One region of the Aciduricibacillus chroicocephali genome, then DNA from elsewhere that is predicted to be linked to it. Evidence: riboswitches for the same ligand, from Rfam matches in the RefSeq annotation. Region 1 holds a riboswitch; the other holds the start of a gene.
The links. A riboswitch is a leader RNA that binds a small molecule or an ion and turns the genes downstream of it on or off. The one in region 1 is predicted to bind cyclic di-GMP.

Region 1 (7,646 bases):
TTCGAATAATTCAGCGGAAGAAGAAAGATTAAATAAGGAGGAAATCCCGATACCGTCAAGCATCTGAATCAAATGTGTACGCATCGAACCGGCAAATCCGGCAGATTGTTTGGCGCGCTTGAGCATTACCTCAGTACTTGCTCCTTCTATTTCCGCCCGCTTCGCTGCTTCAAGAGCTGTTTTCATCTGTGACCAGCCCGGTGTGATTCCGACGATGACTACTCTTGCCGCAGTATTGATAACCTCATTATGCGGCGCATAGTACATCGTAAGCGGACCCTCTTCCTGCATAAGGAACCTACTACTTATACTTAGCAAATCCGCCTTTTTTAGCGGGAAATTTGCAGGCATTCCCGAGATTGCCTGCAAATAAGAGTCCACTTCTTCAATTTGCGGAGAAATCATTCTATTTCACCCTTCTACCGGATTCTTCGGCCCTGGAAAATCAAGTTGATAAAAGGCTAAATCGAGCCAGCGACCAAATTTGTAGCCTGCATTTTGTATCGTTCCTGAGTGGGTAAATCCGAATTTCTCATGCAATGCGATACTTGCTGGATTACTCGTGTCGATTCCAGCAACCATCGTCTTTATGCCTCTTTCGGAAGCTATGTCAATTAGCTCCTTGAGCAGCTGCGAACCAATACCTTTTCCTTTGCCTGTACTTGATACATATATGGAATGTTCAATTGCATATTTAAACGCAGGCCAAGGACGAAATGTCCCGTATGTTGCAAAGCCAAATACTTTGCCCAATTCCTCGTACACTAGAACTGGTTCTTGATTTGCCATTTTTCCAGCAAACCAACTCTTCCGCTCTTCAATTGTTTTCTCATCATAGTGATACACAGCCGTCGTATTAAGGATTGCATCATTATAGATAGTAAGTATTTCAGATAAGTCTTGTTCAACCGCATTTCGTATCATTGTCTTTCCTCCCTACAATTGATTAAGACCATTGAAAAATACATAACCTGCAAACCCCAGAAATAGAAGGCCCGATATAAGTGAAAGTCCCTTCATCATTTTCCCGCCAAGTACTTTACCACCAAGACTGCTAATATAGGCAAGTACTGCACCCCAAATAACAGATATAGATAGGAAACCTATGAAAAATGGCAGCAATCTGTCGAAAGAAACACCGCCAATAACGGTGGAAACGACGCTTCCTCCTACAGTTGCGAACCAGAGCAAAGTCGTTGGAGCCGATAGACCAATCCCCATACCCATAAGGAATTGCTGGAACAAATTACGCTTCTTCCGCTCTTCGTCATCTATGTTAAGCGACTTTGGCTTGAAAGCATCCCGAATGGAGTGGTAGGCGAGGAACAGCAGTACAACAGTTCCTGCAATCCAAAGAATCCAATGGAATATGCTGCTCGACTGCAAAAGCGCCGCAATTCCAAGTACTGAGCAGACTGCATAGACCATATCGCTGACAGTTGTTCCTAGCGCAAACAGCAAAGCTGCCAGAAAACCCTTAATAATGCCTGTCCGGATGAGCGCCACATTGGCAGTTCCGAGATCGAGCACCATAGACATACCGAGAAGAAAACCAGAGATGAATAATGTCATTATGCTTCAATCCTTTCCACAACAAAAAACCGCCCATAAAAGGCGGAGAATAATTACTTTTTAAATTATAACAGATAGTAAGTGACCAACTAAAGAAGAAAAAGAAAGATTCTAAGTTACGATTTTAGAATTAAAGCATACTTTCAATTTCTTTAAAAACCTGTTCGAAATCTGTCTGCTTCTCCTTAACGGAACCATTCAATTGTTCCGTCGTGTTACCTACCTTTCCAGCCTGCTCTTCAATTCTTTCAATATTAAGTCTAATGCTTCGAGTTGCTTCATCAACATTTTTTGATAGGCGTCTCACTTCATCTGCCACTACTTTGAACCCTTTGCCCTTTTCTCCGACACGAGCTGCTTCTATAGTTGCATTTAGAGCAAGCACATTTGTTTGTGAGGAAATCATCTGTATTTCTTTCGCCACTTCGCTTATTGCATCAACTTGCTCTCGCAGCGCAACAATTGCCTGACTTTTTTCGGCAGAATTCCGGGCAACTACATCAACGAGTTCCTGTGGCAATGTTTTCAGACGCTCAATAATTTTCAGTGTACCATTCTCCCGCTCAGTAATATCTGTAGCGATTTTCAGGATTGCTTCTACTTCATGTTTGTCATTAATAACCGGTATATATGTTGCTTCAAGCCACAACCGGCTTCCTTGTTTGCTGCGTCTTTCTACTTTAGCCTCGTACTTCTCCCCTGTAGACAAATGCTGCCATAAATCATGGTACCCTTGCGTTTGTGTATAATCTTTAAAACAAAGCTTTTCATGACGCATGCCTTTCAGTTCTCTCGTACTATAACCAAGCGTTTTTCGAAAATTTTCATTTGCCCAAATTACTTCTCGTTCCATGCTGAACTCGACCATTGCGAGGTTAACATCCATCGCCGCCAGTACTGCTGTTTCATTCAATGGTTGAGTACTCTTGGAAAGACTCATCTTACTCCTCCATATGAGGCAACCCAGCCATCATTGTCACAGCGACTTTAGACCTTGGGCTTTGCGTCCTGACTTTTCAATCAGTTTGCTTTTCACTTATTTAAAGTAAAGTGTATTACAACTTCTCCGGCAAGCCAATAAGTTTTTGAAATAATTTACTTAACCGTCAACATCCTACCATGATGAACGAGATGCCTTTTTTGTCTTGCCTCAACTTAAAACGCAAGTCTTGAAGAAAACAGTATTGATGCTCTGCTTAGTGAGATAGCTCTCACCCTTTTTCAAGAAAAAAGCCGGAAGCGTTAAATCTTAATCCGCCTCCGACTTCCTAATTATCTCTCACATGCATACCCGTCTTTATCCCGATCCATTTTAGACTGGTAGGCTGGGTGTCCCTCTGGCACGCCATCTGAATACTTTTTGCGCAGTTCTGTACAATTCTTAAATACTTCTGCGCTACCAGTCTTTAATACTGGTTCCTGTGTTGACTTTTCGACAGGCTGTTGTGTTCCTGCTTCCTTTGCACAGCCATTAAATCCACGACTGGAAACATAACCTTTCTTAGACCAAATATTAAGTTTCTTGTTTTTCGCAAATTCTTGTGCTTGCTCATACTGGTTCAAATACTTGTATGGCGGCTCATAAACATATGCAACACGAGCGAGCCCTTCCTTGATTAGTGTCTCCTGAACTGATTTCCCATCTACGAAAACATATGCGAGAAGGCGGCCATATTTGTCTGTCCTGCTTTTCTCAAATTCCAAAGTAAGCTTTCCGCTTTTTATGAGTTGTTCATTACGCTTGCTCGCTTTTTCTGCATAAGGTTGAATGCACTCTCCCGGCTTTTTTGACTCAGGTGTATCCATTAGCAAATAACGTACGGTTTCTTCCTTACCTTTATAATACACTTTGATTGTATCGCCATCGACAACTCTGGATAGCTTGACAGTTGCCTGATTTTTCGCCTGTACTGTTTCCCCATCTTTGGAAGTTTGAATATATTCGTTTTCTTCTTTCTTTTGCTGCACTTGTTCTTGTCCAGTTCCTTCTTGCTTTGATTCTTGTGATGAATCCGATTCATTTTGTTTCTGTTCCTTATCGCTACTACCTTGTTCCATCTCCGCACAGCCAGTCAGCACCAGACAAAAAGCAATCAGCGCAACAAAACCAACCGTTCCTCTGTTCGACTTATGTTTGTATAAAATACCGCTCATAACAGCAGCTGATAGACACAAAGACAATATAAACAATGTCATCAATACAATCCCTCCGACTTGAAGTGGCAATTTCTTGAATTACTCTGTTCATTATAGCAAAATGCCATTTTTAGGTGGCGGTTTCTATGAAAATTGTTTTACTTGGTCCGTGAATCTGCAAAAATAAAATTTTTAATTGAAATTGGCTTACAAAACAGAGTTTCAGGGAATGTATCATTAGTTTACATATAATTTGGGAAGGAAAAATGCCCATGGAACTCAAACACAGAAAAAAATTTGCGCGCACCATCGCCTTTTTAAAAATAATGTTTGCCTTCGCATGTTCTATTTTCACGAGGCGAGGAACAGGCAGGCCAATCGTTCTTGTCGGCGGAAATCTTGGCGAGAAATACGAAGATAATGCCTCCGTATTGCACAGTTATCTGACTCGAGAGCGAGCGGACCTAGACGTATACTGGCTATACGACCCGAGTACCAGCTACGTACAGGAAAAACAAATACCAAATGCAATTCCGCTTGGCAGCCTGCGCAATTATATGCTGTTTTTCAAAGCGGATTATTCATTTCATGGTCACTCCATCATCTATGATATCGCTCCGCATATTGAGAAATATATTTTCCTGAATCGGCGTACAATCATCACCCACGTAAGCCACGGAATTGAAGGTTTCAAGAAAATCCTCATTCAACCTGAAGATATTCCTTTATTGAAGCGCACAGATTACTTCAATTGCGCTTCACAGCACGAAAAGGATATCAAGCAATTTGAATGGAAAATTCCTGAGCAAAAGTTGACCATCACCGGTATGCCGCGTTTCGATCGCTTTGCTACAAATATACCTGCAAAGAAGGTTAAGCGTATTCTGATGATGATGACATGGCGTGAATGGCTGCTTGATCTTGATGAAGCAGCCTTCATGGAAAATAGCTATTTCCAGCAAACACAGAAGCTTGTCAGTAATCCACAAATCCGACAGCTGATACGAGATGGAGAACTTGAAATCATCTGCGCCCTGCATCCTTTCATGAAGAGATTTGAGTCTCATTTTCGGGGGTTGGCCAAGGACGAGCCCAACATCAAGTTTTTCAGCTTCAATGAGATTTCTATACAGGACGAGGTTATTCTTGCCGACATGCTGCTGACGGATTATACAAGTGTTTCTTGGGACTTCCTTTATATGAACAAGCCAATTATATTTTTCACATTCGATCTGGATGAGTTCGTTGCGAAACGTGGAACCTATATGGATTTGAATAAGGATTTGTATGGTTATAAAGCAGATACAATTGAAGAGGTACAAGAAATTTTGCGACATATCACAGCTGAAGGTGCGACTACAAACCCTTGGTATCCTATCGCCAACAAGTATATTGCCTATTTCGATAAACATCATTGCCAGCGCCTTGCAGATACAATTATCGGGCCCGCTCCTCAACTGAGTAAGCCTGGGGTGGCGATGAATAAGACTGTTGAAGAAACTTAAAAAAAGGACCTGTGACGCAGTACGACTGCGTCACAGGTCCTTTTAATCACATTATTGTACCTGGCCAACCTCTGTGAACGGCCAGATTCGAAAAACTGCTTTTCCGATTATTTTATTTTTTGAAAGGAGCCCAAAATAACGGCTGTCCTTACTCACTGCTCGATTATCACCAAGGACAAATAGAGACCCTTTAGGGACCTTCTCATATCCTGTCAGCTCTTCCAATGTAAAATCACCTGTATAGGACAGACCCGCTTTTTGACTTGGGGACTGCAAATAGGATTCATCGTATGCCTTACCGTTAATATACAAAATGTCATTCTTCATCACAATTGTATCTCCAGGCAGACCGATTATTCTCTTAACATAGCGGGCATCCTCATCCGGAGCATTGAACACAATAATATCAAACCGCTTATAATGGCTGAATTGGCTCAATTTATTGATGACAAGCTTATTCTCCTCTTGAAGGTTTGGATGCATAGATTCCCCTTTAACGACATAAGGGGCCAATAGAAAATGATTGATGATATAAGCAAAAATAATTGCGAAAAGTATAATCCTTACAAAAGACCAAATCTCTTTACCAACCGTATTCACGAAAGTCCCCCTTTATCGGTTTGACCGGAAAAATGTGCTTATGACCTCATTGTATCAGAGACAGGAGCAGAATATTATGTATTTAAGGAAAAGTTTATGTAAAGACCATTAAACTTAATATTGAACCCTGCACCTCCAATTATCTTTATTACTAACGAATTTCTGCAAATTCCCTCTGTCCTGTCACTTAATCATCAAGTCGGGACCAGCTGTTTTCTTCGATTTCAAAGTTAAAAACCCGCCTTCCCCAATGGAAGGCGGGTCGTATTAGAATTTAATCATCCGAGTGCAGCAGTTCAAGGGCTTCATTGAACTCTCTGTCGATCTCTGGATTTTCCTTATGCGTCAGTAAGCTGACAACAATTGTGACAATGAGGTTCAGTGCAAAGCCCGGAACAATCTCATAAAGGCTATCCTTAAGAATATCAACATTTCCCCAAACGATTACAGTAACGGCTCCTACAATCATGCCCGATAGCGCTCCAATGGAAGTAATTTTTCTCCAATAAAGCGAGAGCAGTATTGTCGGACCGAATGCTGCCCCGAAGCCAGCCCAAGCAAAGCTTACAAGTGCCAGAATTGTATCGTTCTGTTTCCAGGCAAGGGCCATCGCAATTATAGATACAACAAGAATGGCAATCCGGCCAAGGAATACATATGTCTTCTCTGAGGATTTACTTTTCTGAACCGTTTTGTACAAATCCTCGATTAAGGCAGATGAAGTAACAATCAGCTGCGAGGATATTGTGCTCATAATTGCTGCAAGGACGGCTGCCAGCAATACTCCAGCAATGAATGGATGGAAAATGATCTGCCCAAGTGCGATAAAGACAGCTTCTTTATCGACTAGTTTGGCACCAGTGTTTTGCTGATAATAGGCTATACCGACAAGGGCGGTACCAATTGCTCCAGCAAGGCTGAGAATCATCCAACCAATTCCAATTCTCCGTGCTTGCTTCGTTTCTTTAACCGTTTTAATCGCCATAAATCGTACGATGATATGCGGCTGACCGAAATAGCCGAGCCCCCATGCAAGAGCAGAGATTACGCCTGCAACAGTTGCGCCCTTTACAAGACTAAGCGCATGAGGATTCACTTCCTTTATTGATTCTACCGTACCGGAAAAACCACCAGTTATAAAGAAACCAAAAAGCGGTACACAGATTAGCGCAAGGAACATGATCAGCCCCTGGACGAAATCCGTATAGCTCACAGCAAGGAAACCGCCAAACAGCGTGTAGGCAATAACAACTGCGGCTACAATCAGCAGCCCGACATGATAGCTCATGCCGAACGAGCTTTGGAAGAATACGCCTCCAGCAACCATGCCTGATGATACATAAAATGTGAAGAACACAAGAATAATCAGTGCAGTAATAATGCGCAACAGCCGGGAATTCCCTTTGAAACGGCTGTCCAAATAACTTGGAATCGTAATGGAATTATTGGAAACTTGCGTATAAGCTCGGAGTCTCGGTGCAACGAAAATCCAGTTCAAATAAGCTCCAATGGTTAAGCCAATTGCAATCCACGCTTCTACGAGACCTGAAGCGAAAATGGCACCCGGCAGCCCCATGAGCAGCCAGCCCGACATATCAGAAGCACCAGCACTTAGAGCAGTAACCGCAGGACCAAGCGAACGCCCTCCGAGCATATAATCCGTCAAGTTGTTGACACGCCGGTAAGCATACCAGCCGATCCACAGCATACCCGCAAGATAAATCAAGATTGCTATCAGTTGATACCCATGATCGGACATCGTCTTCCCCCTTTGCAATTTTATAATTCATCATTATAACATAAGGGCAATTCGGAAAAATGGTGCACATATGC
Region 2 (7,646 bases), 460 kb from region 1:
TCCTGATAAACCGGTCTGTCATAGTCCACATCCCAGAATTCGAATCCTTCTCCTGTTCCCTGATGGCGATACTGATGCCTGTAGCCGTGCAACACGATGCTCCCACCGTGCCCTTGCATATAACGCAGTGTCCGGACAAGTTTTGGAACATCTTTGAGATGCGTTTCCTTATGTGTCTGCGGATCAACATACACTGGAATGAGCGAAACAATATATGGGATTCTCCGTTTATCCAGGTACTTCGCCATCTTCATCAATTCACCGGCATCAGCTTTGGGATGTACATCTTCCAGGCGCAAATACATCGGGTGTTTCCCTGTCGGCTTCTGGCCAAAGAAGCTAAACAACGATTCACCGACAAAATAACCGCTCGGATTGAAAAGTGATTCCAATCCACAGTAAAAATCGTTACCATTTTGGATGACAAGCGGATATTCGGCTGTACTCCCATTCATTCCGCTAACAAGAACTTTCGATTTGGCAGATGGTGTAACAATGGAAGCAAGACGCTCCTCTGCGGTCTGCATTTCAAAGCCATTTGATGTCAGCTTCAGTTTATTGACGAGCACACCACCCGTCCTTTTGACAAAGCTGAATCGTTTTCCGAACTGCTCGCTATTCCTCCCGAATGCATAGACAGTGCCCTTAAATAATTTGATATCTGACACTAACTTGCCTGGGAGCTGCTTTTCTTCAAGTCCCATATAAATTATTTGGGTGAAATCTTTCGGATTAATCGAACGCCAATCTTGATCTTCTATAATTTTTATATCGTTTGAAAAATGTCCGGCAAGACTATCCATCATCCGAGCCTGTCCAAGATCTTCTTCCTGCTTTGGCGAATAGACGATAAGAACCCGGCTACCTTCTGTTCCAACTTTTGCTGCCTGAACCGGAATAGAACCCGCCACGATTACTATTAATAGCAGGAAAGTGACAATCCGTTTCACAGTGATCACCAACTCCAAATATGATTCAGCCATTATATCATTCTCTGTCGGCAAAAAAGGGAAACGTAAACAAAAAAATATCCACGAAGCACAATGGCGACGTGGATTTCTCTATTTAAGGGGTGTACATCCCTATATTAATTTGCCAAACGTTCCAATTGTTGCTTGGCAAGGAGAGGAAACAAATTATCAAAGATATGCGTGTCACTGCCATCCGGTGTCTCGACGACATAGCCTCCATAGTACGGGCTTTGCGGATCGCTGACTTCATATTCATGCATACGGTCATATACCCGTCTTGCAAAATCGGGATCATTCATTTCGAGCGCATACTGAATGAGCATGCCATAAACAGCATTAGACTCAAAATTGACTGCCGGCTGGCGTGAAGCACGATCATATTGACCGTACAATCGGCCGTTCCGGTTGAATTCCTGCTTCACAAAATCATAGAAACCAGGAGAATTCTTCCCATTTAGTTTTCGGAAGTGCGCAATATAGATTTGTTCAATCATATGAACTTGTGCATCGTTTTGATACGTTGCTGTATCTACATTGAAATTCTTCGCAAAGAAGACGCCATCACTTGGCACTGAATTCAATACACCAATTGTACGGTTTAATGTCTTCTTGCTGATTACATTGTACTTGAGCATATATTGCAAAGCCTCCGGATCAATATAGAAGAGGCTGAGTGTGTTATTGGAAATATTATATTGAGAATCATGGAAATCAGTGAAATAGCCGTTTCTCATGTTTTTCTCAGCGAGTGCCTTGGCCATCTGCTTAGCTGTCTCAGTATATGCAGCATTGCCGAAATATTCACCAGCTTTGAACAAGACAGTCATGATTCGCCAATCATCGATGAGCGCATTCGTCGTTACACTACTCGTTCCATCGGCGTTCAGTTTCCAGCGAACAAGTCCATTTGGTGCAAGATAATACTGCTTCAAAATGTCATACTGTTTCTGGAAAGCGATGGCATCTTTTTTCTCGAACAAGTAGACCATTTCCAAACCGAGTGATTCAGAAAGTGCTTCGTGTCCGGCAACATATGTCGGATCAGTCGAAGGTCGATCAATAAGATATGTAGCAAGTGTTCCATTTGGATTCTGCATATGGTTCGCAATGAAACGTTCCGTAGCAGATGTCATGTCCTTTTGAGCCATGACTGGTGCAGCTTGCAAAAGCAGGGTGGCAGCCAACAGGGAAGCGAATAACTTTCTCATTAGGGATTCCTCCTCATCAGTTGAACTCGTCACCAGATTCAGAGGATGTCCCTCAGAGAAAACGAAAATGCCCTTTTCCAGACGAACAGAAAAGGGCAATCGATCCAGAAGCACATTCCGGAATCCGCAACCTGGCAATCATAGCGGTATAAACCGCCTTAGACCCATGGCTTTGCGTCCTTGCCTTTCAGCAAGTTTGCCCTATATAGTAGTTGAACATATTATACTGCATTTGAAACGGACTGAATAGTACCAAATTCACAAATTTCGTGAGATTTTTTCGCCATTTTATATATCGTTTTTCAACGCCTAGCTGTTCAGCAATGTCAGCACTGCGAAGAAATGCATGACAGATCCAGCAAGCACGAACAGATGCCAGATTGCGTGGTGATAGCGGAAACCGCGCCATACGAAGAAAATGGCACCGACGGAATAGAGCACACCGCCAATCACAAGAAATGTAAGGCCATGTTCAGGCACATTGGCGACGAGTGGCCCCCATGCTAGTAAAATGAGCCAGCCCATTGCCAAGTAGAGCAATGTAGACAAATGCATGAAGCGCTTGACGAAATGTATTTTAAAAATGGTTCCTGCAATGGCTAAGCTCCAGATGACTCCGAATAACGACCAGCCGAATGCACCTTTAAGGGAGATGAGCAGAAACGGTGTATATGTTCCAGCAATGAAAATGTATATAGCGGAATGGTCGAGGATTTCGAATACATCCTTTGCTCGGCCAGCCGGTATACTGTGCACAATTGTCGAGCAAGCATAAAGCAAAATCATCGTTCCGCCAAAAATGGCAAAGCTCGTAATATGCCAGGCCGAACCATGTACAGAGGCAAAAGCGACAAGTACCGATAGTGCAGCAATGCTAAGCAATGTGCCGATCCCATGGATGACGGCGTTTGCGATTTCTTCCTGTTTGGAATACATAGGGGTGTTCTCCAAATTGGATTCCCTCCATTCATCTTTCTTATACAGTGTATCAAGGAAAAGCTTATAGTGGAAGTTTGTCCATTTTCACATAGGAAAATTCCGGTTCCGTTTTGCCCAATTGTGCATATGCTGTTCTGAGAAGAGGAGGAATCATATACATGTACAACAGGTATCCTGAGGATCAACAGCAATTCATTCCTGGGCCATATGGTCAGCCAGGAAATCCGAGATTCGACCAGCATCAGGGGCAGAGGAGCGTTGGATTCTCACAGCAGCAGAGCCTGCAATATACGGGCTTCCCGCAACAACAGCAGATTCAGCCGCGAGCTTTGTTCCAACAGTCGGCCCAATCCTATAATCCGGGTGGCTACCCAATCCCCGCTCCACAATCGGCTCCCGGTATCTATCCATATGCAGAGCCGGCGAGCAATCATCTGAACAGCCAAAATCGCTTCAACCCGATCAGTCCAAGTGCTTTGAACGGCTATCAGCAGAACGAGCAGTCCTACCCGTCGCAAGAGCCGCGTGAAGGTTTTGCGAATTGGTATGATGTGCCGGCATATCCTCACCAATCAGCTTATCCACCTGCAGAACCATCCTTAGACTCATTTAGAGGTGAGGATAGCAATAATGCAGGTGCAGAAGTTTCAGCATATCCAGAAAACAATAAGGAACGGGATCATTCTGAAAGCCAGCAGGATGCCGAAGACCAAGCCTTTATAGAAGAAGCTCTGCGCCAGAGACCGGACGCCCAGGCCATTTTGCGTAATATTAAGCAGAGCCATTCCGATTTGTATACGACACTCCGTCATTACGGTATGCATGATCAGCTTATTGACTACGTTTTCTTCTTCATGATCAACTATACGATTGATCAGCGTGAGAAAAGTCAAAATGCTGCCCAGATCTACCGTCGTTTCAAAAGGGAAATGCCTTGGTTCAATATGATGTTCCAACAGTATAAGGTACCCCAAGATGTAATTGACCGTACAATGACACGTGTCATTCAGATTACATTGGACTCCATTCATGGAGGTGGTGCTGGCGCTCCGGGTCGTCCTGAGCAGCCAGGCAGAGGGTGGTCACGTTGGGAAGATCTTGGCGGTGTCCTCTCGAGTGCACCAACGGTCTCCTCTTGGAGCGCGAATCGCCTTGATGTGTTTGGACGCGGAACCGATAATGCCCTTTATCACAAATGGTGGGATGGCTCACGATGGAGCGGATGGGAAAACCTTGGCGGTGTCCTCTCGAGCGCACCATCTGCAGTATCATGGGGGACTAACCGGATTGACGTCTTCGGGAGAGGTACAGACAACGCCCTTTATCACAAGTGGTGGGACGGCTCGCGATGGAGTGGATGGGAAAATCTCGGCGGTGTCCTGACAAGCGGGCCGACAGTATCTACAAGACGTGAAAATCAGCTCGATGTCTTCGTTCGTGGAAGCAATAATCGGTTGTACAAGAAAACTTGGAACGGTTCGCGATGGGAAGATTGGGAAGATCTCGGCGGCAATCTGAATTCCGAACCTGCAGCCATCTCATGGGGTCCAAACCGAATCGATGTATTCGCGCGGGCTCAGAATAATGGATTGCTTCACCGTCACTGGAACGGATCTCGTTGGAGCAACTGGACGAATCTTGGCGGGAATATTCACAGTGCACCGGCCGCTTCCTCAAGACGTCCTAATGAGATTGATGTATTTGCTCGTGGACGAAATAATGAATTGCTTCACCGCATGTGGAATGGTTCACGCTGGACCGGTTGGGAAACATTGCGCGGACCAATTACTTCAGCCCCTGCTGCGGTCTCATGGAGCGCCAACCGAATCGATGTCTTTGCACGCGGTCAGAATAACAGCCTTATTCATACGTACCAAGGCCGATGAATCAAAAGAACCCTGCGCGGTATGCCCAGGGTTCTTTTAGTTTGCATTTGGCCTAATATCAAAAAGAAGCAGTCTTTTCGGCAAAAAGACTGCTTCTGATCATATTCTGATGTAGTTTTAGTCTTCATTGTCATGAATTTTCCCAAGAAAGAAACCATCTACTTCACTTAACTTGCCGCGCCACAATATGTCTCCCTGTGACGGGGTCGGTCTTGCATCCCCACAATATACTTTTGCGCCTTCCAAATGTATAAAGCTGGGGGAGCCGCCATTTGTGGACTGAGCATTCTCTCCAGCATGTGCCAGTTGCTCGCTTAAAGCCTCGGCAACATCACCACTGCCTTCAAATGTTTCGCTCAGCGATTCAAAGTATTTCCCAGCTGACACCATCGTTCCTGTGATGACGGCTCCTTTTACATTGAGTGTAATATCAAGGGTAAAGTCATTCCGGTTTACCGCTTCCGCAAAAAATGCGAGCGTATTATCCTTCATCGTATCTGTTGCCATCGGAGCCTTTACGCCTCCTTCTTCAAGTTGTCCTGGCTCAAGTATGTGCCATCCTCTTTTGCCTGGTACTTGGAGTTTTTGCTTTTTTCATCTGATTTTGATTTGTTGCCGGATTTATCTTTATCCTTTTCTTCGTTAGAGCTATTGTTCTGCTCATCTTCTTTTTTGTTCTTCTCGTCGTTCTTCTGGTTGCTTTGATTGTTCTGGTTGTTTTGATTACTGTTCTTGTCGTTATTGTTCTTATCGTTTTCTTTCTCGTTCGATTCTTTCTCGTTGGAGTTGCTGTTATCTTTATTGGACTCTTCAGCTTTGTTCTCAGTTTTATCACTGTCGTCTTTTTCTTCGTCTTTTCTGCTCTGCTTGTCCTCTGTCATCTTGGAAAGCAGGCCTTCAATTTTACCAAGACGGTCTTGCAAATCTTTATTTTCCTTTTTCAAAGACTCATATTCTTTATCTGAAGAAGAATCTTGTTCCTTATCGTTATTCGATTCATTGTTCTGCTCGCTGTTTTCGTTTGCAGATTCATTCTTTTGCTCATCTTTATTCTTCTTATTATTGTTGCTATGAATTGGGCTTTCTACATAAGATCCGTCCTTGTCTGAGCTATCCTGATTGTTATCGTCATTGTTATTGCCTTCTTTGTTATTGTCTTCTTTGTTATTGTCTTCTTTATTTGACGGCTGGTTGCCACTCGCAAGTTGCGTAATCATCTGTTCCAGGCGATCAAGGCGGTCATTCACATCATTATTGCCACTCTGTGAATCATCTGATTCTTTGTTGCCTTTTCCAAATAACTTCGATGCGGCTTTTTTCGAGTTGTCTTTTACAGCTTGTCCAAGACTTGCTCCTTTGCTCCCAATTGCCGAGCCACCAACATTGCTGAACAACTTCTTCCCAGCTTCAGGTGTCATGAGATAACCAACTGTCGTTCCGATCAAACCACCTGCAATCGTACGACGCAAGCCTCCCATTTCACCGTTTGATTTACCATTGTTTGAACCTTCATTTCCATTCACTGCGTTGGCACTGTTTACTTGTGTTTCACTCATTTTAAAATCCTCCTGTTTTATCCATAATTATTTTTCAAGCCGAGGTACGGCCATATTCTGTTCCAGTTTTTCAAGTCTTTCATGTAACATTTTATTTTCTTCTTCGAGCGCTTTTGTTTTGCTGTCTTCTGCTTTGGATGAAAGGTATGGATCGTTTTCCCACCAGTCCATTCCAATCTCCTTCGCCTTGTCTACAGACGCGACGATAAGTCGGATTTTGATAGTAAGCAGTTCGACATCGGCAATTCCGACCGTGATGTCACCAGCGATGACAACGCCCTTATCAAGTATCTTCTCCAAAACATCAACAATCGTGCTCGACTGCATTGGGTGTTCCACTGCCATGTTGTATTCCTCCTTGGCAATTCCGTTAAAGCAAGCTTCCCAATGGACCGAGATCGATATTCAGGTCTTCTGCGTCCAAGCCGAAAACTTCTTTCAGCTCTTCCATCTTTTCTTCCAGATTCATCAGCGCTTCTCCGAGGTTCTCAATCTGTTCGTCTGTCAGAGTGCCGCCTTCAACACGGCGGATCGCATGGCGCTCGACAATCTGTCTGAGCAGTTCCACAACTGTCAGAACGAGCTGAGCAAGCCCGTGCTCTGCATTATCTGGATCTAAATTGATTTTACCGCTCGGATGATTGTCCAGTGGCATCACATAGCGCCTCCTTCTCCATGTCGAATTGCTCGGACGAAACGGTTTTACGTCCATTTTGCTGTGCTTGGACGAGTGACTCGACCGAGGAGATCAGCACACGCAAATCAAGGTAGACAAGATCAACGCCTGCTATCGAGATGACGAGATCCGCCTTGATTGCGACACCCTTGTCCAGAATGACATCCAGAATATCAATGAGCGCGATATCCTTGTTTTCTACTGTTTCTCTTAATGTCATTTTTCTCTTTCCTCATTTCACGAGATGCTGGAAAAATGGTACGCCGGCCAAGGGCCTGTCGCTTCAAGCTGCCACCCGGCCGCTTCCAGATCCTTCTGGCAATCTTCAATCTTTTGTAAGAAGCTTTCCACTTCACGTTTGCTTACAAGGTAGACGCTGTTCCATGTCATTGGATCAGGTCTTCCTGTCG

Region 2: another riboswitch for cyclic di-GMP. It lies ahead of QR721_RS12985 (glycosyl hydrolase); the one in region 1 lies ahead of QR721_RS01470 (methyl-accepting chemotaxis protein).

What each region holds. Positions count from the first base shown of each region.
Region 1 covers NZ_CP129113.1:261,211-268,856, reverse strand. Annotated here, with positions in the region: gene QR721_RS01485 (hypothetical protein) at 1-405, opposite strand, end outside; gene QR721_RS01480 (GNAT family N-acetyltransferase) at 412-924, opposite strand; gene QR721_RS01475 (LysE family translocator) at 937-1,572, opposite strand; gene QR721_RS01470 (methyl-accepting chemotaxis protein) at 1,703-2,512, opposite strand; cyclic di-GMP riboswitch class I at 2,527-2,612, opposite strand; gene QR721_RS01465 (thermonuclease family protein) at 2,845-3,630, opposite strand; gene QR721_RS01460 (CDP-glycerol glycerophosphotransferase family protein) at 3,981-5,213, shown strand; gene lepB (signal peptidase I) at 5,265-5,813, opposite strand; gene putP (sodium/proline symporter PutP) at 6,088-7,572, opposite strand.
Region 2 covers NZ_CP129113.1:2,534,164-2,541,809, forward strand. Annotated here, with positions in the region: gene QR721_RS12980 (DUF2334 domain-containing protein) at 1-983, opposite strand, end outside; gene QR721_RS12985 (glycosyl hydrolase) at 1,088-2,179, opposite strand; cyclic di-GMP riboswitch class I at 2,302-2,390, opposite strand; gene trhA (PAQR family membrane homeostasis protein TrhA) at 2,489-3,115, opposite strand; gene QR721_RS12995 (PLL family lectin) at 3,277-5,004, shown strand; gene gvpU (gas vesicle accessory protein GvpU) at 5,122-5,511, opposite strand; gene QR721_RS13005 (midas domain-containing protein) at 5,520-6,560, opposite strand; gene QR721_RS13010 (gas vesicle protein) at 6,588-6,905, opposite strand; gene QR721_RS13015 (gas vesicle protein K) at 6,931-7,215, opposite strand; gene QR721_RS13020 (gas vesicle protein) at 7,187-7,456, opposite strand; gene QR721_RS13025 (GvpL/GvpF family gas vesicle protein) at 7,474-7,646, opposite strand, start outside.